3 regions of the Kitasatospora sp. NPDC056800 genome follow, and region 2 is predicted to be linked to each of the others. Evidence: riboswitches for the same ligand, from Rfam matches in the RefSeq annotation. Region 2 holds a riboswitch; each other region holds the start of a gene.
The links. A riboswitch is a leader RNA that binds a small molecule or an ion and turns the genes downstream of it on or off. The one in region 2 is predicted to bind S-adenosylmethionine.

Region 1: linked by a shared signal. The riboswitch ahead of ACFRQN_RS03040 (aminotransferase class V-fold PLP-dependent enzyme) and the one ahead of ACFRQN_RS24405 (IclR family transcriptional regulator) in region 2 are both predicted to bind S-adenosylmethionine.
Region 3: linked by a shared signal. The riboswitch ahead of thrC (threonine synthase) and the one ahead of ACFRQN_RS24405 (IclR family transcriptional regulator) in region 2 are both predicted to bind S-adenosylmethionine.

Annotation. Positions count from the first base shown of each region.
Region 1 covers NZ_JBHUAL010000007.1:9,873-14,847, forward strand. Annotated here, with positions in the region: gene ACFRQN_RS03025 (hypothetical protein) at 1-57, opposite strand, end outside; gene ACFRQN_RS03030 (rhomboid family intramembrane serine protease) at 259-1,041, shown strand; gene ACFRQN_RS03035 (Lrp/AsnC family transcriptional regulator) at 1,083-1,364, shown strand; gene ACFRQN_RS03040 (aminotransferase class V-fold PLP-dependent enzyme) at 1,368-2,750, opposite strand; SAM riboswitch class IV at 2,802-2,920, opposite strand; gene trpD (anthranilate phosphoribosyltransferase) at 3,029-4,105, opposite strand; gene ACFRQN_RS03050 (hypothetical protein) at 4,221-4,646, opposite strand.
Region 2 covers NZ_JBHUAL010000119.1:12,684-27,077, reverse strand. Annotated here, with positions in the region: gene ACFRQN_RS24430 (MFS transporter) at 1-987, shown strand, start outside; gene ddaH (dimethylargininase) at 1,071-1,883, shown strand; gene ACFRQN_RS24420 (hypothetical protein) at 2,041-2,265, shown strand; gene ACFRQN_RS24415 (BTAD domain-containing putative transcriptional regulator) at 2,345-5,581, opposite strand; gene ACFRQN_RS24410 (hypothetical protein) at 5,912-7,045, shown strand; SAM riboswitch class I at 7,131-7,272, shown strand; gene ACFRQN_RS24405 (IclR family transcriptional regulator) at 7,475-8,188, shown strand; gene ACFRQN_RS24400 (threonine/serine exporter family protein) at 8,372-9,625, opposite strand; gene ACFRQN_RS24395 (NADP-dependent oxidoreductase) at 9,728-10,693, opposite strand; gene ACFRQN_RS24390 (GlxA family transcriptional regulator) at 10,773-11,795, shown strand; partial or broken gene ACFRQN_RS24385 (SMI1/KNR4 family protein) at 11,830-12,120, opposite strand; gene ACFRQN_RS24380 (hypothetical protein) at 12,380-12,778, shown strand; gene ACFRQN_RS24375 (hypothetical protein) at 12,820-13,035, shown strand; gene ACFRQN_RS24370 (hypothetical protein) at 13,096-13,641, opposite strand; gene ACFRQN_RS24365 (hypothetical protein) at 13,674-13,814, opposite strand; gene ACFRQN_RS24360 (DUF6434 domain-containing protein) at 13,851-14,372, opposite strand.
Region 3 covers NZ_JBHUAL010000335.1:580-5,554, forward strand. Annotated here, with positions in the region: gene thrC (threonine synthase) at 1-1,110, opposite strand, end outside; SAM riboswitch class I at 1,127-1,263, opposite strand; gene ACFRQN_RS39600 (glucosyl-3-phosphoglycerate synthase) at 1,375-2,412, shown strand; gene ACFRQN_RS39605 (trehalose-6-phosphate synthase) at 2,458-3,924, shown strand; gene otsB (trehalose-phosphatase) at 3,911-4,750, opposite strand.

The DNA.
Region 1 (4,975 bases), on a different contig from region 2:
GTTGCCGCACAGGGTGCAGCGCCAGCGCGTCTCGGCGGTCAGAGCGGGGACGGTCATCGGGGGTCCTCTCGGGTGGTCCCTGGGTGGGGCAGGCGCTCCCCCCGGAGCCCCGGCGTCGGCGGCGGGAGGCGGGAATGCCCGCCCCAAGCCTATTGCCTGGGGCAACCGTCGCGACCACCGGTTGCCTGAACACCCGGGCTAGTCCACCTGCCGTAAACCGCCGTGTCACCTGCGGCGCCCGGAGGGATGCTTGGCCGCATGGCGCTCGCGGTCCCCGACCACACCGCCGCCCGGGGCGGCCGCCCGGCGGCGACCGCCCCCGTGGTCAGCTACGCCCTGATCGCCCTCAACACCCTGGTCTTCCTGCTCGGCCCGGCCGCGGGGCTCAACCCGCTGTACGGCACGGGCCAGGCCCGGGTCTGCGCGGAGCAGCGGTACGAGCAGCGCTGGGGCGCCGTCCCGGCCGAGGTGCTGGCCGGACGGCCGCTGACCGCCGGACAGCTCGCCGAGGCCCCCGACCCGGTCCCCGGCTGCCCGGCCGCCCCGACCCCGGGCAAGCGCCCGGCGCTGTCCGTCCTCACCGGGCTCTTCCTGCACGCCGGCTGGCTGCACCTGCTCGGGAACCTGCTCTTCCTCCAGGTCTTCGGCCCCACCGTCGAACGGCGGCTGGGCCGGGCCCGGTACGCCGTCTTCTACCTGGCCGCCGGCAGCCTGACCACGTACGGCTTCGCGCTCGCCGAGGCGCACTCGCCGAACTCCACCCGGGTGCTCATCGGGGCCTCCGGGGCGATCGCCGCCGCCCTCGGGGCCTACCTGCGCCTCCACCCCCGGGCCCGGGTGACCACCCTCGTCCCGCTGCTGTTCTTCCTGCCGCTGCGCTTCCCGGCCTGGCTGGTGCTCGGCCTCTGGTTCGTCCTGCAGTGGTGGTCGGTGCACGCGGCCGGCCCCGGGGTGGCGTACCTGGTCCACGTGATCGGCTTCTCGGCCGGGTTCCTCTACGCCTGCACCGTGGTCCGCCACCCCCCGCGACGACCGGGCTGACGCCCGATACGCTGGCGGCACCCCACAAAGGAGCCCGAACTGTGATCACCGCCATCGTCCTGATCAAGACCAGTGTCGACCGCATCCCGGAGATCGCCGAATCCATCGCCGCCATCGACGGCGTGAGCGAGGTCTACTCGGTGACGGGGGGCTACAACCTGGTGGCGATGGTGCGGGTGCGCCGGCACGACGACCTGGCCGAGGTCATCCCGGGCCGGCTCAACAAGGTCCCGGGCGTGGCCCACACCGAGACCCAGATCGCCTTCCGCACCTACTCCCAGCACGACCTGGAGGCCGCCTTCGCCCTCGGCCTGGACGAGTAGCGGTCAGCCCTCGGCGCGCCGGCCCCGCTCGACCTGCACGGTGGCGACGCAGCGCCCGCCCTCGTTGCGGTAGTTCCACGCCGCGCCCTCCGTGACCAGCTCCCGGACGGCGGTCAGGAAGCGGTCGACGTGCTCGTCCGGCGTCCCGGCGCCGAAGCTCACCCGGATCGCGTTCAGGCTGCGCTCGCCCGGCAGCGACGGCTCGGGCGCACCACACTCGGACGGTGCCTCGTCCTCGTCGCCCAGCAGCGTGCGCACCAGCGGGTGGGCGCAGAACAGGCCGTCGCGCACCCCGATGCCGTACTCGGCGGACAGCGCGGCGGAGAAGTGCGAGCTGTTCCAGTCCCGGACGACGAAGGACAGCACGCCCACCCGGGCGGAGCCCTCGCCGAACAGGTTCAGCACCTTGACCTGCGGGATCTCGGCCAGCCCGGCCGTCAGCCGGGCGATCAGCTGCTGCTCGCGGGCCTCCAGCCCGTCGAAGCCGGCCTCGGTCAGCGCCCGGCAGGCCGAGGCGATCGCGTAGGCGCCGATGACGTTCGGCGAGCCGGCCTCGTGCCGGGCCGGGCCGGTGTGCCACTGCACGGCCACCGAGCCGTCGGCCTCCCGGGCCACCGTCCGGGTCGCCCCGCCGCCGGCCAGGTACGGCTCGGCCGCGTCCAGCCAGTCCGCCCGGCCGGCCAGCACCCCGGCGCCGAACGGCGCGTAGATCTTGTGGCCGGAGAAGGCGATCCAGTCGACGTCCAGCTCGCGCACCGAGACCCGGTGGTGCGGCGCCAGCTGGGCGGCGTCCAGCACCACCCGGGCGCCGTGCCGGTGCGCGGTCGCGGTCAGCTCGGCGACCGGCCACAGCTCGCCGGTCACGTTGGAGGCGCCGGTGACGCAGAGCAGCTTGGGGCCCTCGGGCGCCTCGGCGAGCGCGGCGTCCAGCGCGGCCACCGCCTCGGCCCGCGAGCGCGGCGCCCGCAGGTAGGTGACGTCCAGTCCGGCGTGCGCCCAGGGCAGCAGCGAGGCGTGGTGCTCGGTCTCGAAGGCGAACACCCGGGTGCCGGCCGGGACGGCGGAGGCCAGCAGGTTGAGCGAGTCGGTGGTGGCCCGGGTGAAGACCACCTGGTCGCCCTCGCGCAGGTCGAGGAACTCGCCGACGGTGCGGCGGCTCTGCTCGAACAGGTCGGTGGACAGCTGGGAGAGGTACCCGGCCCCGCGGTGGACGCTGCCGTAGTACGGCGCGTAGGCGGCGACGTCGTCCCACACCCGCTGGAGCGCCGGCGAGCTCGCCGCGTAGTCGAGCGCCGCGTAGCCGACCTTCTCACCGCTGGCGAGCGGGACCTGGACGTCGGCGCCGAGGACGGCGAGCGGGGTGCGGATTTCGGTGGCCAGAGACATGGGGATGCACTCCTTCTGGGGCAAGGGACCCCGGGAGTGCTAGTCGTCGGGCGTCCGCGCTTGTCGCACGGACGGCTTGCCGTGACGACCCGGTCCTCACCCAGGGCACCCCGCCACGGACGGAGGGTTGCCGGACAGCCAGCTGGGGCTTCGCGCTGTCACTCATGACCTGGCGAAGACTCTAGGCCGGGTCCACCGGGTGGTCAAACGGGCATCCAGCATCCGGACAGCACGGGAGCCCGCACCGGCGTACCGGCACGGGCTCCCCAACTACCGCCTCAGGCCCGGCTGGTGGCCTCCGACCAGCGCCGCAGCAGGTCCTGCGCGGCACCGGAGTCGATCGCCTTCGCGGCCCGCTCCATGCCGGCCGCCAGCTGCTCGGTGAGCGGCGCGTCGCCCAGTTCCAGCGCGACCAGCGCCGCCGCCGTGTTCAGCAGGACGGCGTCCCGCACCGGCCCGTGCTCGCCGGCCAGCAGCCGCCGCGCGACCTCGGCGTTGTACGAGGCGTCCGCCCCGCGCAACGCCTCGATGCCGACCAGCTCGATGCCCACGTCCCGCGGGTCGAAGGTGGACTCGGTGACGACCCCGTCGCGCACCAGCCAGACCTGCGAGGTGGTGGTGATGGTCAGCTCGTCCAGCCCGTCGTCGCCGCGGAAGACCAGCGCGGTGGCGCCCCGCCGGGCCAGCACCCCGGCGATCAGCCCGGACAGCCGGGTGTCGAAGCAGCCGATGGCGTGCGCGGTGACCTTGGCCGGGTTGGTCAGCGGACCGAGGATGTTGAAGGCGGTCGGCACCCCGAGGTCGCGCCGCGCGGTGGCGGCGTGCCGCATCGAGGGGTGGAACTTCGCCGCGAAGCAGAAGGTCAGCCCGACCTCCTCGGCCACCTCGGCGACCCGCCGGGGGGAGAGGTCCAGCGCCACCCCGAGCTTCTCCAGCACGTCCGAGGAGCCGCTGGTCGAGGAGGCCGACCGGTTGCCGTGCTTGACCACCTTGGCGCCGGCGGCCGCCGCGACGATCGCCGACATGGTGGAGATGTTGACGGTCTTCGCCCGGTCCCCGCCGGTGCCGACGATGTCCACCGCCGGGCCGGGGATCTCCAGCGGCTCGGCGTGCGCGTACATCGCGTCGACCAGGCCGGCGATCTCCTCGACCGACTCGCCCTTGGCCCGCAGCGCGATCATGAACCCGGCCACCTGGACGGGGGACGCCTCGCCGCTCATGATCCGGTCCATCGCCCACGCGGTGGACGAGCGGTCGAGGTCCTCCCCCTGCAACAGTGCCGCCAGGAGGTCCGGCCAGGTGCGGACCACCTGCGCGGGGTCGCTACCGCCGTTCGCAGGGTTCACGTTCACCATGGCTGACTCCAGCTGTTGTCGGTTCCCCGCTCCGGGGACGTCCGTACGGATGGAGCCAGCCTATCGAGCGGAGCGCCCGCTTCTACCCCTGTCTTTCCTACTCCTGGCGCGGATTTCAGCGGACGGCCGGAGTCCGCTTCGCCAGCCGGTCCCGCAGCAGGGTGGCGACCGCCCCGGCCAGCGCCACCGGCTCCACCGGACGGGAGATCGCGGCGTCGGCCCGGCTCCAGGCGGCCAGCCAGGAGTCCTGCGGCCGGCCGATCAGCACCAGGACCGGCGGGCAGCCGTAGATCTCGTCCTTGAGCTGGCGCCCGAGGCCCAGCCCGCCGGCCGGAACGGCCTCGCCGTCCAGCACGCAGAGGTCCACTCCCCCCTTCTCCAGTGCCTTGAGCACCGCGGGGGTGGTCGCGCACTCCAGGTAGGACAGTTCCGGAAGGTCCTCGGCAGGGCGGCGGCCGAGCGCCGTCAGCACCTGCTCGCGGGTGTTGCGGTCGTCGCTGTAGACGAGGACGGTGAGCGTCTCATCGGTCGTGTACGCCATGGGCCCTGCTCCCTCAAGTGTGATCCGGACCACGTTCGCCTGATCCGGATGCTACTCCCGATCACCCTCCGCCGAGTCCCCCTCGCGCACGTTCCTCCTCAAGCCGCCGCGCCCCGGACTCACCCGCCTGGAGGACGGCCCGTCACCCGACCCCGCCCGGTCCACCCGTACGGCTCACCCGGACGCCCTCCCCCCTACCTCCCCCGGCTACTCCGACCGTGCACCGGCGCGCCGGGCAACGGGGTCCAGGCTCCTCCGAGGAACCATCAGAAAAGGGACACGCCGCTGCTCACCCCCCGTACGGACACCCCGTCGCCCCCCAAGCGGGC
Region 2 (14,394 bases):
CTCCTCTTCGGCAGCGTGCCGGTGGCCAGTTGGCTGGGGGTGCTGTCGCTGGCCCACCTGGTGGTGGTGGCCCTGCTGACCGGGGCGGTGAAGGTGTTCTTCTCCACCGCCTACGGCGCGGTGCTGCCCACCCTGGTCGGCAAGGCCGACCTGCTGGAGGCCAACGTCAAGCTGCGCTCCGGCGCCTCGGCGGCCGAGATCGCCGGCCCTGGCGCGGCCGGTCTGCTCTCCCAGGCGTTCGGCGCCGCCAGCGGGATGTTCGCGGACTCGCTCACCTACCTGGTGTCGGCGGTGTTCCTGCGGCGGATCAGGACGGAGGAGCGCCCCCCGCCGGTGTCCGAGCGGCGCGGCATCCCGCGCGAGATCGGCGAGGGCGTCCGGTTCCTGCTGCGCGACCCGTACCTGCGGACGTTCGCCTGCTTCGCGGCGGTCGGCAACCTGGGGCTGAACGGCATCCAGGCGGTGCAGACGGTCTTCCTGGTGCGCAGTGTGGGGCTCGAACCGGGCGCGGTGGGCGGGGTGTTCGCGCTGGTGAGCGTCGGCGGACTGGCCGGCGCGATGCTGGCCGGACGGGTCGCCCGCAAGCTGGGCAGCGCCCGTGGGCTGCTGGTCTGCGAACTGGTGGTCGCGCCCTTCATCCTGCTGCTGCCGCTGGCGGGCGACCGGCTGCCGCTGGTGGTCAGCGCGCTCGCCTGGGCGGTCGCGGTCTGCGGGGTGGTGGCGGGCAACGTCCTCGCCGGCAGCTTCTCCCAGGGCTACTGCCCGCCCGCGATGATCGGCCGGATCCGGGCCAGCTCCGCGACCCTCAACTACAGCGCGATCCCGGTGGGCGCCCTGCTCGGCGGCTACCTCGGCGAGGCGATCGGCGCCCGCAGCACGATCTGGCTGATGGCGGGCGTGCTGCTGTCGGCGGGCGCGGTGCTGCTGGCCAGCCCGCTGCGCGGCCTGCGCGACTTCCCGACCCGGCCGCCGGCCCCCACGGCCTGACCGGCCCCCGCCTGCACCGCTCGCACCGCCCGTACCGCCCGTGACGCCCCTGCCGCCCGTACCCGACTTCCGAGGAGCTTCCGATGGCCCGCACCGCCCGCCCGCGCCACTACCTGATGTGCCGTCCGACCCACTTCGACGTCACCTACGCGATCAACCCCTGGATGGACCCGGCGAAGCCGGTGGACACCGACCTGGCCGTCGCCCAGTGGGAGCGGCTGCACGCCCTGTACGGCGAGCTCGGCCACCGGGTCGACCTGATCGACCCGCTGCCCGGCCTGCCCGACATGGTCTACGCGGCCAACGGCGCCACCGTGGTGGACGGCAGGGTGCTCGGGGCGCGCTTCCGCAACACCGAGCGGGCCGCCGAGGGCCCGGCCTACCTGGAGTGGTTCCGTGCGCGGGGCTTCGAGACCCGCGACCCGGAGTACGTCAACGAGGGCGAGGGGGACCTGCTGACGACCGCGAGCTACGTGCTGGCCGGGCGGGGCTTCCGCAGCGTGGCCGACGGACACGCGGAGGCGCAGGAGTTCTTCGGCCGCCCGGTGGTCGGCCTGGAGCTGGTCGACCCGCGCTTCTACCACCTGGACACCGCCCTCGCCGTGCTGGACGGCGACGAGATCATGTACAACCCGGAGGCCTTCTCGGCCGGCAGCCGTGCCGTGCTGCGGCGGCTGTTCCCGGACGCGCTGCTGGCGGACCGGGCCGACGCGGAGGTGTTCGGCCTCAACGCGATCAGCGACGGCCTGCACGTGGTGCTGCCGGAGGCGGCCGTGGGACTGGCCTCGCGACTGCGCGAGCGCGGCTTCCGGCCGATCGGGATGGACCTCAGCGAGCTGCTCAAGGGCGGCGGCAGCGTGAAGTGCTGCACCCTGGAGATCCGCGCGACGGCCTGAGCGGGCGGCCTGAGCGGGCGGCCCACCGAGCACCGGTGATCATTGGTGATCACCGGTGCTCGACTGTAGATCGACCGTTGAACGCTCCCGGCCAGACTGGTGCCACACCACGACGGAACCCCTTCCCAGCAGGGAAGCGAGCCGAGGAGTACCAGAGATGACGCAGCGTCCGGCCACCACCATCCGCACCCGCCTCCGGCTGTTCACGGTCGGCCTCGGGGTGACCGTCGCCCTGGGCGCCGGCCTCTCGGTGACGGTCGCCGGGGCGGCGGCCGACGCCGGGGTGGCGACGGTGGTGAGCGGCGGCGGCGCGACGCCGACGCCCACCCCGACCCCCACCCCGACCGGCGGCAACGGCGACTGGAACAGCACCGGCTCCTGAGCACACCGGCTCCTGAACACATCGGTTCCTGAGCACATCGGTTCCTGAGCACACCGGAACCGCCAGCAGGATCGATTCCTCAGCAGCCCGAGGAGAGCCGGTCGGCGGCCCGCCGGACCGCCCGGCCCGACGGGGTCGACGGATCCGGACCCTCGGCCCGGGGCAGCAGCCCCGCCACCTCCGCCGCCTCCGGCAGCCCCAGCCGGACGAAGATCCGGTGCGCCTCCCGCAGCCGTCCGTACGCCTCGGCCTCCCGCCCGAGGTCGGCCAGCGTCCGGCCCAGCACCAGCAGCGCGTGGCCCTGGTCCCGCTCGGCACCCAGCTCCTCGCACAGCTCCAGCGCCTGCCCGGCGTGCTCCAGCGCCTCCTCCGTCCGGCCGAGCGAGCGCAGACTGTCCGCCATCCGGTAGCGGGCGTGCCCGGCCCGGGCCCGCAGACCGGACGCCGAGGCCACCGCCAGGCACTCGCCGAACCAGGTGACCGCCTCCTCGTGCCGCCCCAGCCCGTGCAGTGCCAGCCCCAGCACGTACAGCGTGTACGCCCGGCCCGGATCGTCGTTCCGGGTCCGCAGCTCGGCCAGCGCCTCGTGGCAGATCGGCACCGCCTCGGCGGCCCGCCCGCTGCGCACCCGGGCCAGCGCCGCGTTCACCGTCGTCACCAGCGCCCCGGAGCGGTGGCCGAGTTCGCGGGCCAGCAGCAGTGCCTCGTCGTAGTGCCCGACGGCCTCGTCGTAGCGGCTGAGGAACTGGCAGACCAGGCCGAGGTCGTTCAGCGCCTGGCGCAGGATCACCGTGTCGCCCGCCGCGCGGGAGGCGGCCACCGCCAGCCGGGAGGCCGCCTCCGCCTCCTCCAGCCGGGTGGCGGCCAGGGCGACGTTGCCGCGCAGGAAGTGCGCCCGACCAGCTGCCCGGTGGTCGGCGCGGTGGACCGCGGCGGCGGCCAGGGCCTCCGCGGTGGTGGCCAGCTGGCGGCTGGGCGGGGCGAGGACGAACGGCGTGAGCGCGATCAGCAGGTCGATCGCGGCGCGCAGCGGGTCCGTGGTCGGTCCGTCGGAGGGGTCCGGTGCCGGGCCGTCGGAAGGCCCGCCGGTCGGGCCGTCGGTGTCGTCCGCGACGCTCCAGCCCGCCACCTGCGCGGCCAGCGCGATCGCCCCGGAACCCTCCGCCTCGGCCCAGGCCCGCGCCCCGTCCGGGCCGTCCAGCGGGACGCCCGCGCTACGGGCCGGCCCGAGCGCGCCGGCCGCCGGATCCCCGGGGACGGCGTGCTGGAAGGCCGAGCACGCGGTGGCCAGCAGGTGGTCCAGCATCCGGTCACGGGCCGCGACGGCCGCGCCGGGATCGTCCGGACGGCGCCGGGCGAACGCGCGCAGCAGGTCGTGGAAGCGGTAGCGGCCGGGGAAGGGCGACTCCATCATCGCCACGTCCACCAGGGCCTCCAGCAGGTCCTCGGCGTCGTACTCGTCCAGGTCCAGCAGGGCGGCCGCGGCCTGCAGCCCGAGGTCCGGCCCGTCCACCGAGGCGGCCAGCCGGAACGCCCGGGCCTGGGCGGGCGTCAACTGGCGGTAGCTCAGCTCGAAGGCCGCCGCCACCTCCAGGTCGCCGATCCGCAGCTCGTCGATCCGCCGCCGCTCGACCGCCAGCCGGCGGCCCAGCGTCTGCACCGTCCAGCTCGGCCGGGCCGCCAGCCGGGCCGCCACGATCCGGACCGCGAGCGGGAGGTGGCCGCAGACGAGCAGCAGCTCCCGGGCGGCCTGCGCCTCGGCGGCCAGCCGCTCGGCGCCGATGGTGCGGCCCAGCAGCTCCAGCGCCTCCTCGGGCTCGAAGACGCCGAGGTCGGCCTGGACGGTCGCGGGCAGGCCGGACAGCCGGGTCCGGCTGGTGGTGAGCACGGCGCAGCCGACGGTGCCCGGCAGCAACGGTCTGATCTGCGCGGTGTCGTGGACGTTGTCGAGCACCAGCAGCAGCCGCCGGCCGTCCACCGCCGAGCGGAACAGCGCCGAGCGGGCGTCCAGCCCCTCCGGCACCGCGTCGGCCGGCACGCCGAGCGCCACCAGGAAGCCGCTGAGCACCGCCTCCGGATCGGCCGGGGTGGCGTCGGCGCCCCGCAGGTCGACGTAGAGCTGCCCGTCCGGGTAGGCCTCGCGCACCCGGTGGGCGACGTGCAGGGCCAGCGCGGTCTTGCCGACCCCGCCCATGCCGACCACGGTCGCGATCACCAGCGCCTGCTGGCCCGGTGCGCCGGGGTTTCTGTCGGGCGCCCCTCCGTGCGCCCCTCCGTGCACCCCGCCGAGAGCCTTGCCCAGCCGTTCGACCAGGACCGATCGGCCGGTGAAGTCGGCCGCGTCGGGCGGCAGTTGGGCCGGTCTGGGGGTCGGTGTGCTGCTCCCGGCCGGGGCGGTGTTCCCGGCCGGTGCGGTGGCGGGAGCGTTCGGTGCCGCCGGTCCGGAGGGCGGGTCCGGTGCCTCGGCCCCGGGCGCGGCCGGCTCCGCCGGACCGGCGGCGGCCGGGCCCGGGACGAGCGCGGCGGGGACGAGCGCGACGGAGGGTGCCGGGGCGGCGAGCGACGGGTCCCCCTCCAGGATCCGCTGGTGCAGCAGGTCCAGCTCCGCCCCGGGCGCCACCCCCAGTTCGGCCAGGAACAGCTGACGCGCGCCCCGGAACACCGCCAGCGCGTCCGCCTGCCGCCCGGCCTGGTACAGCGCCCGCATCAGCAGCCCGTACGCCCGCTCGTGCAGCGGGTGCTCGGTGGTCAGCGAGGTCAGCTCCGGGATGCACCGGGAGTAGCGCCCCAGCGCCAGGTCCAGGGCGATCCGCTCCTCCAGCAGGGTCAGCCGCAGCTCCTGGAGCCGTTGGCGCTGCCGCTGCGCGAACGGCCCGGGGATGCCGGCCAGCGGCTCGCCCTGCCACAGCTCCAGCGCCTGGTTCAGCAGGTCGCGCGCCTGCTGCGGCTCCCCGGCGGCCGCCGTGCGCTCGGCCTGCGCCGCCAGCTCCTCCGCCTGCGCCGCGTCCACCGCGTGCTTGGGCAGCACCAGCCGGTAGCCGTCCCCGACCGAGGTCAGCACGGTCGGCGCGTCCGGCGCCTCGCCGTGCAGGACCTTGCGCCACCGCCAGGCGTAGGTGCGCACCGTCGTCATCGCGGTGCCCGGCGGCTCCTCGCCCCACAGGGCGTCGATCAGGTCGGTGGCGCTCGCGCCGTGGCCGGGCCGGAGCAGCAGCACCGCCAGCATCGCCTGCTGCTGGGGGCTGCCCACCTTCAGTACGGTCGCGCCGCGCTGCGCCCGCATCAAGCCCAGCACCGAGAACCGGAAATCATCCATTCCTGCACCTGCCCGCTTCATGTGCTCGCCCCCGCCCGCACGTGCCACCCCCGAATTGGTGAGTCCCTATCAACCCACGGGACCTGGCGGGATGTCGAGAGATCGTCGACCCGGTGGTGATCCGGTGTTGATCGGCCGTCGCCACAATCGGTGATGTGGCGCCCGCAGTCGGCCCGGCCCCTCACCGCCGGACCCGCCACGTCCCCGGTCGCCCGACCGCCGACCGGCGACCCCCACGGCTCTCGGAGGCGGACGCCCATGAACACGGACCGGAACAGCGACCTGAGCACCGGCCGGAAAGCGGATCCGAACGCGGAACCGAGTACGGCGTTGAGCACGGACCTGAGCACCGACCGGGCCACGGACCGGCAGGGCGGCCTGGATACCGACCTGCTCCACCGCCTGCTCGACGTCGACCCGGCCGACGGACCCGTCGAACTGCTCCACCGCGCCCGGGGCGAGCGCCACCTCCCGTACCTGGTGCTCGCCGCGCTCGCCCGGGAGGACGTCCGGATGGGCGCGCACGCCCGGGACGAGCTGCGGCGCGCCCGCGACCGGGTCGAGTGTTACGCCCGGGTCGCCCGCGACCTCGCCGACGCCACCGGGGTCCGCCCCATCCGCGACCTGCCGCTGGCCGGCTACTACCCGCCCGACCTGCCCCGGCCGCTGGCCGAGCTCAGCCTCGTCAGCCCCACCGAGGCCTCGCTCTGGCAGGCCGTCAACCGGCTGGTCACCGACCACCCGGTGGAGTCCGTGGAGGTCACCCTGCTCGGCGAGCGCCCCCGGCACACCGCCGTCACCCTGCGCTGGCCGGCCGGGGACCCGCTGCTCGACCCGTGGTACCAGGTGCGGGTCGCGACCGCCGCGCTCCCCGGCGACCTCGCCACCGTCCCGGTCCGCCCCTACCTGGCCGCCGACGACCACGTCGAATGCCTGATCGCCCTCGCCGAGGAAGGGCTCGGGCGCACCTTCCTCGCGGGCGACGTGATCGACGTGGCCCGGCTCGCCGGGCAGCCCTACGAGCCCGTCGAGACCGCCGCGGTGGTCGCCGCCTACCGGCTCGCCCCGGAGGCCGCCGCCCTCCTCGACCTCGCCGCCGAGCACGTGCCGCTCGGCGCCCTGCGGGACGTCCGCACCGTCCTGGAGGCCGAGGTCGCCCCCGAACTCCGCCGCCGGACCTCTGCCGGCACCCCGCCGTGCCACGGCACCTCGCCGCGCCACGGCACGCTGCTGCGCCGCACCGTCATCCGGCACCAGTGGGACGAGGCGCTGCTGCTCCCGGCCGGCGACGCCACCCTGCTGCTCACCCCGGTCGCCGACTACCTGCTCGGCCCCGAGGGCACCCGGCCCACGGACCGCGAGCGCACCGCCGCCCTCGCCGCCCTCCACGCCTGGGACGCGACCCTCCCCGGCAGCCCGGACGGGGCCCCGTGCACCGGCCTGTCGGGGCCGCGCCACCGCTGAACCGGCCCCGCGGGGCGTGGCCGAGGGCGGGTCGAGGGTGGGGGGACTTGCCGACCCGCCCCGGATGTCTTGTATCGTTCCTGGCGAATCATCCAGAGGGGTGGAGGGACCGGCCCTACGAAGCCCCGGCAACTCCCCGTTCGACCCGGCGTCCGAAGTACGCGCCGTGTTGGCGGGGGCAGTGCCAACTCCGGCCTGTCGCCACTGTGGCGCGGGAAAGATGAGGAGACACGGTGCTCTCTGTGCTGTCCTTCGCCCGGGCGCTTCCCGCCCCGGTCCTTTCGCGTACCCGTCTCGTGCCCGGCGCAGGCAATCGGCCGACTTCTCCGGCCTGTCCTCGCTGACCACACCCCCCGGCTCCCCGCCAGGAGCCGCCGTGAGCAGCGCGGACCCGCTGCTCCCGGGCCTTGAGACTGGAGTACCCATCCCATGGAGAACACGAGCGGCGTCGGCGTGCTCGACAAGGTCACCTCGATCCTCGGCACTCTGGAGGCCGGGCCCGCCACCCTGGGCGGCCTCGTCGCGGCCACCGGCATGGCGCGGCCCACCGCCCACCGGCTGGCCGTCGCACTCGAACACCACCGCCTGGTCAGCCGGGACGTGCAGGGCCGGTTCATGCTCGGCCCCCGCCTCGGCGAGCTCTCGGCGGCCGCCGGTGAGGACCGGCTGCTGGCCGCGGCCGGCTCGGTCCTCGCCCAGCTGCGGGACGCCACCGGCGAGAGCGCCCAGCTCTACCGGCGGCAGGGCGAGGTCCGCATCTGCGTGGCCGCCGCCGAGCGGCTCACCGGCCTGCGCGACACCGTTCCGGTGGGGGTCACCCTCCCCATGAAGGTCGGCTCCGCCGCCCAGATCCTGCTCGCCTGGGAGGAACCCGAGCGCCTCCACCGCGGCCTGCAAGGGGCCCGCTTCACCGCCACCGCGCTGAGCGGCGTGCGGCGCCGCGGCTGGGCCCAGTCCGTCGGCGAGCGCGAGGTCGGGGTCGCCTCCGTGGCCGCGCCCGTCCGCGGCCAGTCCAACCGGGTGGTGGCCGCCGTCACGGTCTCCGGGCCGATCGAACGGCTCAGCCGCCACCCCGGCGCCCAGCTCTCCCAGGCCGTCGTCGAGGCGGCCCACCGGCTCACCGAGGCCCTGCGCCAGCCCTGACGGGGGTTCCGAGGCTCTCGGATTCCGAGGTTCCGGGGTTCCCTGGTCACGGGTTCCGAACCTCGGGTTCCGAGACTCCAGGCTCCGGGGCGCACCTCCGCGCGCCCCGGGGCCCGGTTCCGGCCCCTACCGGTCCCGGGTCCGGCTTGGCTCGGGCCCGGCTCGTGCCTGGTTCCGACCGGCTCAGGCCCGGTGCGGCAGGCCGGTGAGGCTGGGGCGGGGGATCCGGCTGATCACCGCGCCGATCAGTGTGCCGATCGACACCCCGAAGACCGCCGAGACGGCCGCCAGCAGCGACTGCGCCCCGTTGCCGACCTCGATCTGCGCGGTGTTCAGCAGACCGAAGGAGCCCGGCACGACGATCCAGAACGCCGGGAGGTAGAGCACCTGCCAGAGCGGACCGCCCGGCAGCCAGTGCACCAGGGTGGCCGCGACCGCGGCGGCCACGGCACCGGCCAGGCCGCCGATCGCCGCGCCGTGCACCGACCCCACCGCCACCTGGGCGGTGACACTCACCGCGATCACCGCGACGATCCACGGGATGGCCGAGGGCGGGGTGTGGACGTTGACCACCACCCCGGCCACCGCGATCGCCAGCCCCAGCGCGATCACCCACCAGCTCGGCTTGGCCACCTGCACGTTGGCCAGCGCGGTGGACGGCATGCCGATCGCGGTCGCGGCCGCGGCCACCCCGGCGAGGAACAGCGTCAGCTGCACGGCGCCGGAGACCAGCCGGGCGGTGCCCGCGTTGGCGGCGCCGGCGGCGATCTCGGACAGCCCGGTGACCAGCAGCCCGCCCGGCAGCAGGATCGCCAGGGTGGCCACGATCGTCCGCAGCGGCCCGTCCAGCAGCGAGGCCCGCGCGAGCGCCAGGACCAGCAGTGCGACCAGGAACCCGGCCGTGACGGGCAGCAGCGGCCGCAGGTGCGGCCGCCGCCGGGCGAGCACGGTCAGGCCCACCACGATCAGCGAGCCGAGCCCGGCGGCCAGCACGTTCGCCACCACCGGCTGCAGGAAGATGCAGACCCCGACCCCGACCGGCAGCGCCCCGAAGTCAGCCACCCACGCGGGCCAGCGGGCGGGCGCCCGCCGGATCCGGTCCAGCTCGGCGCGCGCCCGCGGCCCGTCGAGTTCGCCCGCCCGCAGCCGGTGCACCAGGTCGAGGACGTCGGCCGTCTGCTCGAACCGCAGGGTGCCGCCGAGCGGCTGGAACCTGGTGGCGCCGTCCGGGTCCAGAGCCACGAACAGCCCGTTGGTCAGCGCGGCGACCTGGACCTCCGGGGCGCCCAACGCCCGCCCCAGTACGCGGAGTTCGTCCTCGACCTCATGGACGGGCAGGCCGCCGCCCAGCAGGGCTTCGCCCAGGTCGAGCAGGAGACGGCAGAGCGGGTCGGGCGGGGCGTCGGCGTCCCGGACCGATGGAGACTTGCTAGGCATGGCAGGTATCGTCCCACCCTGCCCGATTCGGTCTGAATCTGCCCCGGTCTGTTCGCTTCCCGAGCGCCTGCTGCTCCCGGGGTCCAGGTAGCCGCTAGGCCGCTACGGGCGGACGGTGAGGACCAGCTTGCCCGTGACCCGGCCGGTCTCGCCCTCGGCGTGGGCCTTCGCGGCCTCCGCGAGCGGGTAGGTGGCGGAGACGTGCGGGCGCAGCTGCCCGGCTTCGACGAGAGCGGCGATCGCGGCCATGCCCGCCCGGTCGTGCTCGACCAGCAGGGCCTTCGCCGTCACGCCCAGCTCGGCGGCGCGCTCGGCCACCTCGTCGATCCCCTGGGGCAGGATCGACACCAGGACGCCGCCGGGCCGGAGGGTCTCCAGGGAGCGCAGCCGGTCGTCGCCGCCGAGCGGGTCGAGGACCACGTCGATGTCGCGGGCCTCCGTCACGAAGTCGGCCGTCCGGTAGTCGATGACCTCGTCCGCGCCCAGGCCCCGGACGAAATCGTGCTTGGCGGCGGACGCCGTACCGATGACGTACGCGCCGCGCGCCTTGGCGATCTGCACGGCGACGTGCCCGACGCCTCCGGCCGCCGCGTGCACCAGGACCCGCTGCCCCGGCCGCAGCCCCGCCGTGTCGACGAGGGCCTGCCAGGCGGTGAGCGCCACCAGCGGGAGCGCTCCGGCCTCGACGTGGCTCAGTACGGGGGGCTTGGGCACGAAGGCCCGGGCGGGGCCCACGGCGTACTCGGCGTGCGCGCCGGCGCCGTACGGGTAGGGCAGCATGCCGAAGACCTCGTCGCCCGGGGTGAAGAGCGAGACGCCGACACCGACCGCCTCGACGGTGCCGGAGACGTCCCAGCCGAGCGTGAACGGCGGCTGCCCGAGGAAGTAGCCGCGGTCGCGGTGCTTCCAGTCGGTGGGGTTGACCCCGGCGGCGTGGACGGCGACGAGGACCTGGCCGACGCCGGGCACGGGCCGCTCGACCTCGGCCTCGTGGAGGACGTCCGGGGTGCCGAGGGCGGTCTGGGTGATGGCCCGCATCGTGTTCGTGCTCGTGGAGTTCGTGGTCATGGATCCAGCCTGCGGCCGCGCCCCTGACCAGCGAAATGGCAAGATTGCCAAAGACCGATAGAATCGTGCCATGCCTGCGATGGAACCCTGTGGTCCCCTCGGTTCTGGCGGCCCCGGCGCCCGGCCGCCGCACCGCGTCGTCGTCCTCGCCCTCGACGGCGTCTACCCCTTCGAGCTGGGCATCCCTAACCGGGTCTTCCCCGGGGTGCCGGGCGCGTACGAGGTGGTGACGTGCGCGGCGACGGAGGACCGGACGGTCGCGACCAGCGCCGACTTCACCATCACCGTCGGGCACGGGCCCGAGGCCCTGGAGAGCGCCGACACCGTCGTCATCCCGCCGTACGCCCTGCACCGCGCCACCGCCGACCTGCCGGAGCCCGAGCGCGCGGCCCTCGCCCGGATCCGCCCCGGCACCCGCATCGTCTCCATCTGCACCGGCGCGTTCGCGCTGGCCGCCGCCGGCCTCCTCGACGGCCGCCCCGCCACCACCCACTGGGCCCTGGCACCGGCCTTCCGCCGGATGTACCCCCGGGTCGCCCTGGACGCCGACGTGCTCTTCGTCGACGACGGCGACATCCTCACCTCGGCGGGCGCCGCCTCCGGCCTCGACGTCTGCCTGCACCTGGTGCGCTCCGACCACGGCAGCGCCGTCGCCAACCAGGTCGCCCGCCAGTGCGTGGTCCCGCCCTGGCGCGAGGGCGGCCAGGCCCAGTACATCGAACAACCGGTGCCCCCGGAAGGCACCAACGGCACCGCCGCCACCCAGGCCTGGGCCCTCCAACACCTCGACCGCCCGCTCGCCCTCCGCGAGCTGGCCGCCCACGCCCGGATGAGCCCGCGCACCTTCGCCCGCCGCTTCCAGGACGAGACCGGCACCAGCCCGGGCCGCTGGCTGATTCAGCAACGCCTCCACCGCGCCCGCCACCTGCTGGAGACCAGCGACCTCCCCGTCGACCGCATCGCCACCGAGATCGGCTTCGCCACCGGCGCCTCCCTCCGCCAGCACCTCCACGCCGCGATCGGCGTCTCCCCCCAGACCTACCGCACCACCTTCCGCGGCCACCCCGGCCCCCAACCCCACCCTGACCACCGCCCGACGTAGGAAGTCGGCAGGCCCGACTTCCTACGTCGAATCGTTAGCCGCCGCCGAATCGACGAGCGAGGAGCCGGGGCGAGGTGAGCCCCGGAGCCCGGTTGTCCTGTCCGGCAGCCATGTGATCGAGCCACCGCTCATACCAGGCGAGAAAGTCCGGGGCCGAGGAGACGTTCGGACCCCAGAAGCCGTCTGCGTTGCCGACGACCACGCGCCCGGCGAGAGGGCCGGTCATGCCGACGAGGGCGAGATCGCTGCAGCCGCGTTCGATGACGTGTAGGAACAGGTCACCACGGCGGGTGGGACGGTAGGCCCGGCTGAATCCCCTACCGCCCATGGTGGTGGGGATGCCGGGACGGCGCACCCCAGGTCGTCGACAATGAGAACGGATGGGTCGGTTTCCACTACTACGTGGCGCTGAATCGGCTCTTGTACTGGCTCTGCCGGTCAACAGGGTCCCTCATCGGTCTCGCCCGACGAAGTCGTTGAGCGACAACGTGAGTACCTGTTTCTGATGGCACGCGAACGAGCCGAGGTGCGTGGTGGGCGACGGGGGCTGTCACTGCTGGTGTGGCAACGAGTACGTTGATGGGGTGGATGAACCGACGGTCCCGACAGCGGGTATGACGATCAGCGTTCGGACGCGCCAGGACGTGGTGATCGTTGATCCCGAGCGCTTCCTCGCCTCGGCCCGCCAGGCGTATCGCGAACTGTCTCCCGATGTCACCGAGGAGACCGCGTCCGAGATCGTCAACGATGTCCATGAAGCTGTGTTCGTCCTGCTGGAGCGGTTCGGCCACCTTGCAGCCGATGCGCCGAACACGTTCGCCGGCCTTCCCGGCCAACGGACTTTTGATCGTTCGGATGGTCTTTCGCCTGCGGGCGAACGCAGGCAGGTCGTGCTCGACGATCCGATGCCGTTGCAGGACTACGGCTGTTTCGGACCGGAGGACCCGTTCGTCCTTCCAGGGGATGCTATTGAGCGTCCGTAGGCACATGGAGATGTCGCCGTGCCCTCTGCGATGCTCGGCTCATGCGCGTGAGTTTCGACGGTGTCACCCCGGTGCCGCGGATGCTGCTGGTCAGCGAGTTCCTGCTCCGCCCCGACTTCCGGGTCGAACTGGACGGGTCGGTATTCGTCGCGGTCGGCGACCGAGTCTCGTACGAGGACGGCACCATTGCTGTGACGTGCCCGACCGGTCAGCGACGCAGGCATCCGGCCCGAAACAGCTACTGGATCTGCCGCTGATCGCAGCGATCGTCAACTGGCCCTCGCACCGTTGGCCGGTCTCCCCAAGGCCGTCATTGCCTATCGGAGCTCAGGCAGTGGTCCGGAGTTCTTTGGGTAGCAGCCCTCTTGAAGCCGGAAGAGGTACTTCCGGAGGTCCGCGCGGAGCCCTTCAGTGATGTAGGCGGCAAAGTCCCTCAGCCCCTCCGCGGCTTCCCTCTCGTCAGACCTGTCGCTGGATGACCATGTGGGCAGGAGGGACTCCAGGTACTCGGTGACCCGCCCACGGTCGAGCCACCAGTCCCGAACAGCCTCGGGTGTCCATCGGCTGTTGCCGTCGCAGGCATAGCCGCGGTACGGATCTTCCTGGGCTGCTGTCACCAGGTTCAGGACCTCGGCCGTGGTCGCCGGCTGGCGATACACATATTCACCGAAGTACTCGCCGCCGTAGAGTACATGACGTGGTGCGTGTAGCCGGCCCGTCCAACAGTTATCGGCGATCCCGGTATAGAAGGGGCCAGGAACGTTCAACCAGAGCCGGTCCTCCCAACGCCCACCGAAGGACGTCTCGGGCTCGCCTTCTGGAAGCGCCGCTATCGGTTCCCAGCACAACTCTTCATAGGTCATCCGCGAAGCTTAGGATCCGATGGGAAGGATCTCTAGACGTTTGCGCTGCTTCGTCCGGTGTCGCGTCGGATGTCGGGCATGCCGAGGTGGACCGCGGACGGTTGTGCTGCCCGGTCGCGCATGGCCTCCAGCTTCTGCGCGGCGGCAGCCATGATGCTCTCGATGGCGGTCACCTCGTCGAGCCCTGCTCCCCGGCCTCTTGGGGCCGGTCACCCCGTGGCCGGGCTGCGGGGGTGGGCGCGGTGGGTGCGCCAGGCGGCAAGGGCTTCGGTGTGGGTGCCGGCCGGGTGGGAGGTGTGCCAGGTGTGGAGGAAGCGGTTGAGTTCGAACTGTGGGCCGATGTCCTGGGGTTGGGCGGCGGCCTGGCGGGTGGTGTGCCAGTGGGTGGTGGCGTCGGCCAGGGTGCGTCCGGCGGATTCGGCGATGAAGGTGCGCATGTGGGCGTCGAAGTGGAAGGCCGGGCCGATCTCGCGGCGGAAGTACTCGCGCAGGACTTGGCTGCACCGCTGGCCCTCGGGGATGACGGTGGATCCGTCGACCGGTGCGGCGAGTTGGCGGCCGGCTTTGCGTGCGCGGGGTGGGGCGGCGGGTGGGGCGGCGCCGTCGAGTGCGGCTCGTAGCCGCTCCGTCAGTGCTGCCTTTCCGCCGCCGCGCGGCACGCCGAGTTCCCGGGCGAGCGTGGTCAGTTCGGCCAGCGTCCAGTACCAGCGGGCCAGTTCGTTCCCACTCAATGCCGTAGTCAGTTCCGGTCGA
Region 3 (4,975 bases), on a different contig from region 2:
GCCGACGGTCACCCCGCCCGCGGTCTCGGCGAAGATCCCCTCGGTCCGCGCCAGCAACCGGATCGCCGCCACGACCTCGGCGTCCGTGACGTCCTCCACCGCGCCACCGGTACGGCGGGCGATATCCAGCACGTACGGGCCGTCGGCCGGGTTGCCGATCGCCAGCGACTTGGCGATGGTGTCCGGCTTCACCGGCTTGATCACGTCCCGGCCGGCCTTGAACGCGGCCGACACCGGCGAGCAGCCCTCCGCCTGGGCGCCGAAGACCTTGTACGGCCGGTCCTCGACCAGGCCGAGCCTGATCAGCTCCTGGAGCCCCTTGTCGATCTTCGTCAGCTGCGAGCCCGAGGCGATCGGGATCACGATCTGCTCCGGCAGCCGCCAGCCGAGCTGCTCGCAGATCTCGTACGCCAGCGTCTTGGAGCCCTCGCCGTAGTACGGCCGCAGGTTCACGTTGACGAAGCCCCAGCCCTCGCCGGCCGGGTCGCCGATCAGCTCCGAGCAGAAGCGGTTCACGTCGTCGTAGTTGCCCTCGATGCCGACCAGCTCGCCGCCGTACACCCCGGCCATGACGACCTTGCCCTGCTCCAGGTCGTGCGGGATGAACACGCAGGACCGGAACCCGGCCCGGGCCGCCGCCGCACCCACCGCGCCGGCCAGGTTGCCGGTGGAGGAGCAGGACAGCGTGGTGTAGCCGAACGCCCGGGCCGCCTCGATCGCACACGCGACCACCCGGTCCTTGAACGAGTGCGTCGGGTTCCCGGAGTCGTCCTTGACGTGCAGCTGGGCGGTGAAACCGAGCTCCCGGCCCAGGTTGTCCGCCTTCACCAGCGGGGTCCACCCCGGGTTCAGGTTCGGCTTGGACGCCACGTCGGCCGGCACCGGCAGCAGCGGCGCGTACCGCCAGATGGAGGCCGGACCGGCCTCGATCCGCTTGCGCAGCTCCTCGGCGCCCTCGCTGCCGAACTCGTAGGCGATCTCCAGCGGGCCGAAGCACTCCAGGCACGCGAAGCTGGGGCCGAGCGGGAAGCGGGTGCCGCACTCGCGACAGGACAGCGCGGCGGCCGGGCCGAGGTCGACGGAAACAGGTGCGGCAGTGTCGATAGCCATGATGGCGAGGCCTCTCTCCTCATCTTCCCCGTGGCGCGGTCGCGACACGGGACGGAATTGGCACCTGTCCCGCCGGGGCCTGTCGACAGACAGCCGCGCGAGAAGGTTGCCGGGACGTCAACGGGCCGTTCCCTCAGTCCCTCTGGATGAGCTTGTGAAATTGTGGTGGTGCTCAACGGAGACCCCGGCGTGCAAAGGTCCGACCGCTGTACGAAGACTGTATCCGAAGGCGTCAAACCTGAACGGGACCGTCCGCCAAGCGAGATGACCCGTCCCACCGACCTCGCCGAGGAGATCTCCGTGCCCGCCGAACCGACTCCCGCGCTCCTCCCGCAGGCGGCGTCCTGGCTGCGCCGCCGCTCCTGGAGCGCGGCCGACCGGCCGGTCCGCACCCTGCTCGACGCCAAGGAGCGCACCGGTCGCACGGTCAGCGTGGTCCTCCCCGCCCTGGACGAGGAGGCCACCGTCGGCGACATCGTCCGCACCATCCGCCGCGAGCTGATGGAACGCCTCCCGCTCGTCGACGAACTCGTCGTCGTCGACTCCGGCTCCACCGACGCCACCGCCGCCGTCGCCGCCGAGGCCGGCGCCCGGGTCGAGCACCGCGACGCCGTCCTGCCCCGGCTGCCCGCCGTCCCCGGCAAGGGCGAGGTGCTCTGGCGCTCGCTGCTGGTCACCCACGGCGACATCGTCTGCTTCGTCGACGCCGACCTGCGCGAGTTCGACCCGGCCTTCGTCTCCGGCATCGTCGGCCCGCTGCTCACCGACGAGTCCATCCAACTGGTCAAGGCCATGTACGACCGCCCGCTGGAGTCGGAGGGCGCCGTCCTACCCGCCGGCGGCGGCCGGGTCACCGAACTCGTCGCCCGCCCCCTGCTCAACCTCCACTGGCCGGAACTCGCCGGTTTCGTCCAGCCGCTCGGCGGCGAGTACGCGGCCCGCCGCTCACTGCTCGAACGGCTGCCCTTCCCCACCGGCTACGGCGTCGAACTCGGCCTGCTGGTCGACGCCCTGGAGCTGGCCGGCCTGGACGCCCTCGCCCAGGTGGACGTCGGCGTCCGGCACCACCGCCACCAGGACGGCCAGGCCCTCGGCCGGATGGCCGCCACCATCTACCGGACCGCCCTGGAACGCCTCGACCGCACCCACCGCCTCAAGGCCTCCGCCGACCTCGTCCACCCCCACCTCACCCAGTTCACCCGCGACCCGGAGACCCGCGCCTTCACCGCCCACACCCACCCGGTGACCGCCCTCGAACGCCCCCCGATCCACACCCTCCCCGAGTACGCCGCCCGCCATTAGGGCCGCACGGGTTTGCCACGCCGACCCCACGGCAACATGCCAACCATGGGCGATCTCACGACCAACCGTTCGAGCGTGACCGGCACCGCCCCCGTCCTGGTGGCGTCCAACCGGGGACCGGTGTCCTTCAGCACCGCCGACGACGGCACGCTGACCCTGCGCCGCGGCGGCGGCGGCCTGGTCTCCGGCCTCTCCGCCATCGACGACCCGAACGCCGTCTGGGTCTGCGCCGCCCTCGACGACTCCGACCGCAGGGCCGCCGCCGAGGCACCCCACGGCCGCCTCGACCTGACCGGCCACGAGGTCGGCGGCCAGGCCGTACGGATGCTGGACATCGACCCGCTGACCTTCGCCCGCGCCTACAACGGCGTCGCCAACTCCACCCTCTGGTTCGTCCACCACCTGCTCTACGCGACCCCCACCGCGCCCTCCTTCGACGCCGCCTTCCGCACCGAATGGGCCGCCTACCGGGCCTACAACGAGGCCTTCGCCGAAGCCCTCGCCGCCGAGGCCGCCCCGAACGCCGCCGTCCTCGTCCAGGACTACCACCTCTCCCTGGTCCCGGCCCTGCTCCGCGAAGCCCGCCCCGACCTGCGGATCGGCCACTTCTCGCACACCCCCTGGGCCCCGCCCGAGTACTACCGGATGCTGCCCGACGACGTCGCCCGGGCCGTCCTCACCGGCATCCTCGGTGCCGACCGGGCCGGCTTCCTGACCCAGCGCTGGGCCCGCGCCTTCGCCGCCTGCTGCGAGGACCTCCTCGGCGCGACCGTCGACCACGACGCGCTCACCGTCACCGTCGACGGCCGCACCACGCGCCTCGGCGTCCACGCCCTCGGCGCCGACGCCGACTTCCTGCGCGAGCGCGCCCACCGCCCCGACGTCGACGAACGCCTCGCCGCCCTCCGCGCGGCCGTCGGCGACCGCCGCACCATCGTCCGGGTCGACCGCACCGAGCTGAGCAAGAACATCGTCCGCGGCCTCCAGGCCTACCGGCACCTGCTCCGCACCCGCCCCGAGTGGCACGACCGGGTGGTGCACATCGCCTTCGCCTACCCGTCCCGCACCGACCTCGCCGAGTACCGCGCCTACACGGCCGCCGTCCAACGGCTGGCCGAGGAGATCGACGCCGAGTTCGCCACCCCCGCCTGGCAGCCCCTGATCCTCCACGTCGACGACGACTTCCCGCGCTCCCTCGCCGCCTACCGGCTGGCCGACGTCGCCCTGGTCAACCCCATCCGCGACGGCATGAACCTGGTCGCCAAGGAGGTCCCGGTGGTCTCCGACCACGGCTGCGCCCTCGTCCTCTCCCGCGAGGCCGGCGCCCACGCCGAACTCAAGGACGACGCCCTCACCGTCAACCCCTACGACGTCATCGCCACCGCCGAGGCCCTCCACGCCGGCCTCACCATGAGCCCGGAGGAGCGCGCCGACCGCACCAAGCGCCTGGCGGCGGCGGCCACCGCGCTCCCCCCGCAGCAGTGGTTCCTGGACCAGCTCAACGCGCTGTGAGCGCGTCCGCCAAGGCCCCCAACAGCTCCACCACGCCCTCCGGCCCGGCGACCACCAGGTCCGCCCGGTCCGCCAGCTCCCGCACCGGCGCGTCCCCCACCGCGCCGGCGCAGACCAGCACCCCGGCCACGCCCTCGCCGCGCAGCTCCTCCACCGCGGCGAAGGCCGCCACGTCCCCCAGGTCGTCCCCCGCGTAGAGCACCGACCGCGCCCCCCGCTCGCGCAGGAACCCGGTCAGCGCCGCCCCCTTGTCCACCCCCGGCGGCCGCAGCTCCAGCACCAGCCGCCCGGGCTCCACCACCAGCCCGTGCCCGGCCGCCAGCTCCCCCACCGGCGCCCGCAGCAGCTCCAACGCCTCCTCCGGCGCCGCCGTCCGCCGGGTGTGCACGGCCACCGACCGCCCCTTGTCCTCCACCCACGTCCCCTCGGGCGCCCCCACCCGCTCCAGCACCCCCGGCAGCACCGCCCGCACCCGCGCCACCCCCGGATGCACCTCCGGCGCCGAGAGCTCCCCGCCCTCCCACCGCTCGGCCCCGTAGTGCCCCAGCACCACCACCCCCGGCAGGTCCGCGAACCCCCCGTACTCCACCGCCACCCCGGCCGGCCGCCCCGTCACCACCACGACGCCCCCCACCACTGGCGCCAGCCGCCGCAACACCCCCACCACCCCCGGATGCGCCCGCGCCCGCCCCGGATCCGCCACGATCGGCGCCAGCGTCCCGTCGAAGTCCAACCCGATCACGGCATCCCCGGGCGCGCCCAGCACCGCCCGCACCCCGTCCCGCCCAGCCCCGGTCCCCGGCACGAACATCTCTTCAAAGCCCATACCGAAGCCCTACCCCGGAGCCCCCCACTCCGCACCCCGCCCACCCCGGAGCCCCCGCCCCCCGGCCTCCCCCACCTCCCCACCAGGGCCACCTCCCCCACCCCCACCCACCCGCCCCTCCCCTCTAGCGAGAGGGACGCGCTGCGGGAGGGGGTGGCGCAGGGGGTGGCCGCGGAGAGGGGCGTGACGGGTGATTTTCAGACTGCCAACGGTCTGAACGCCCCA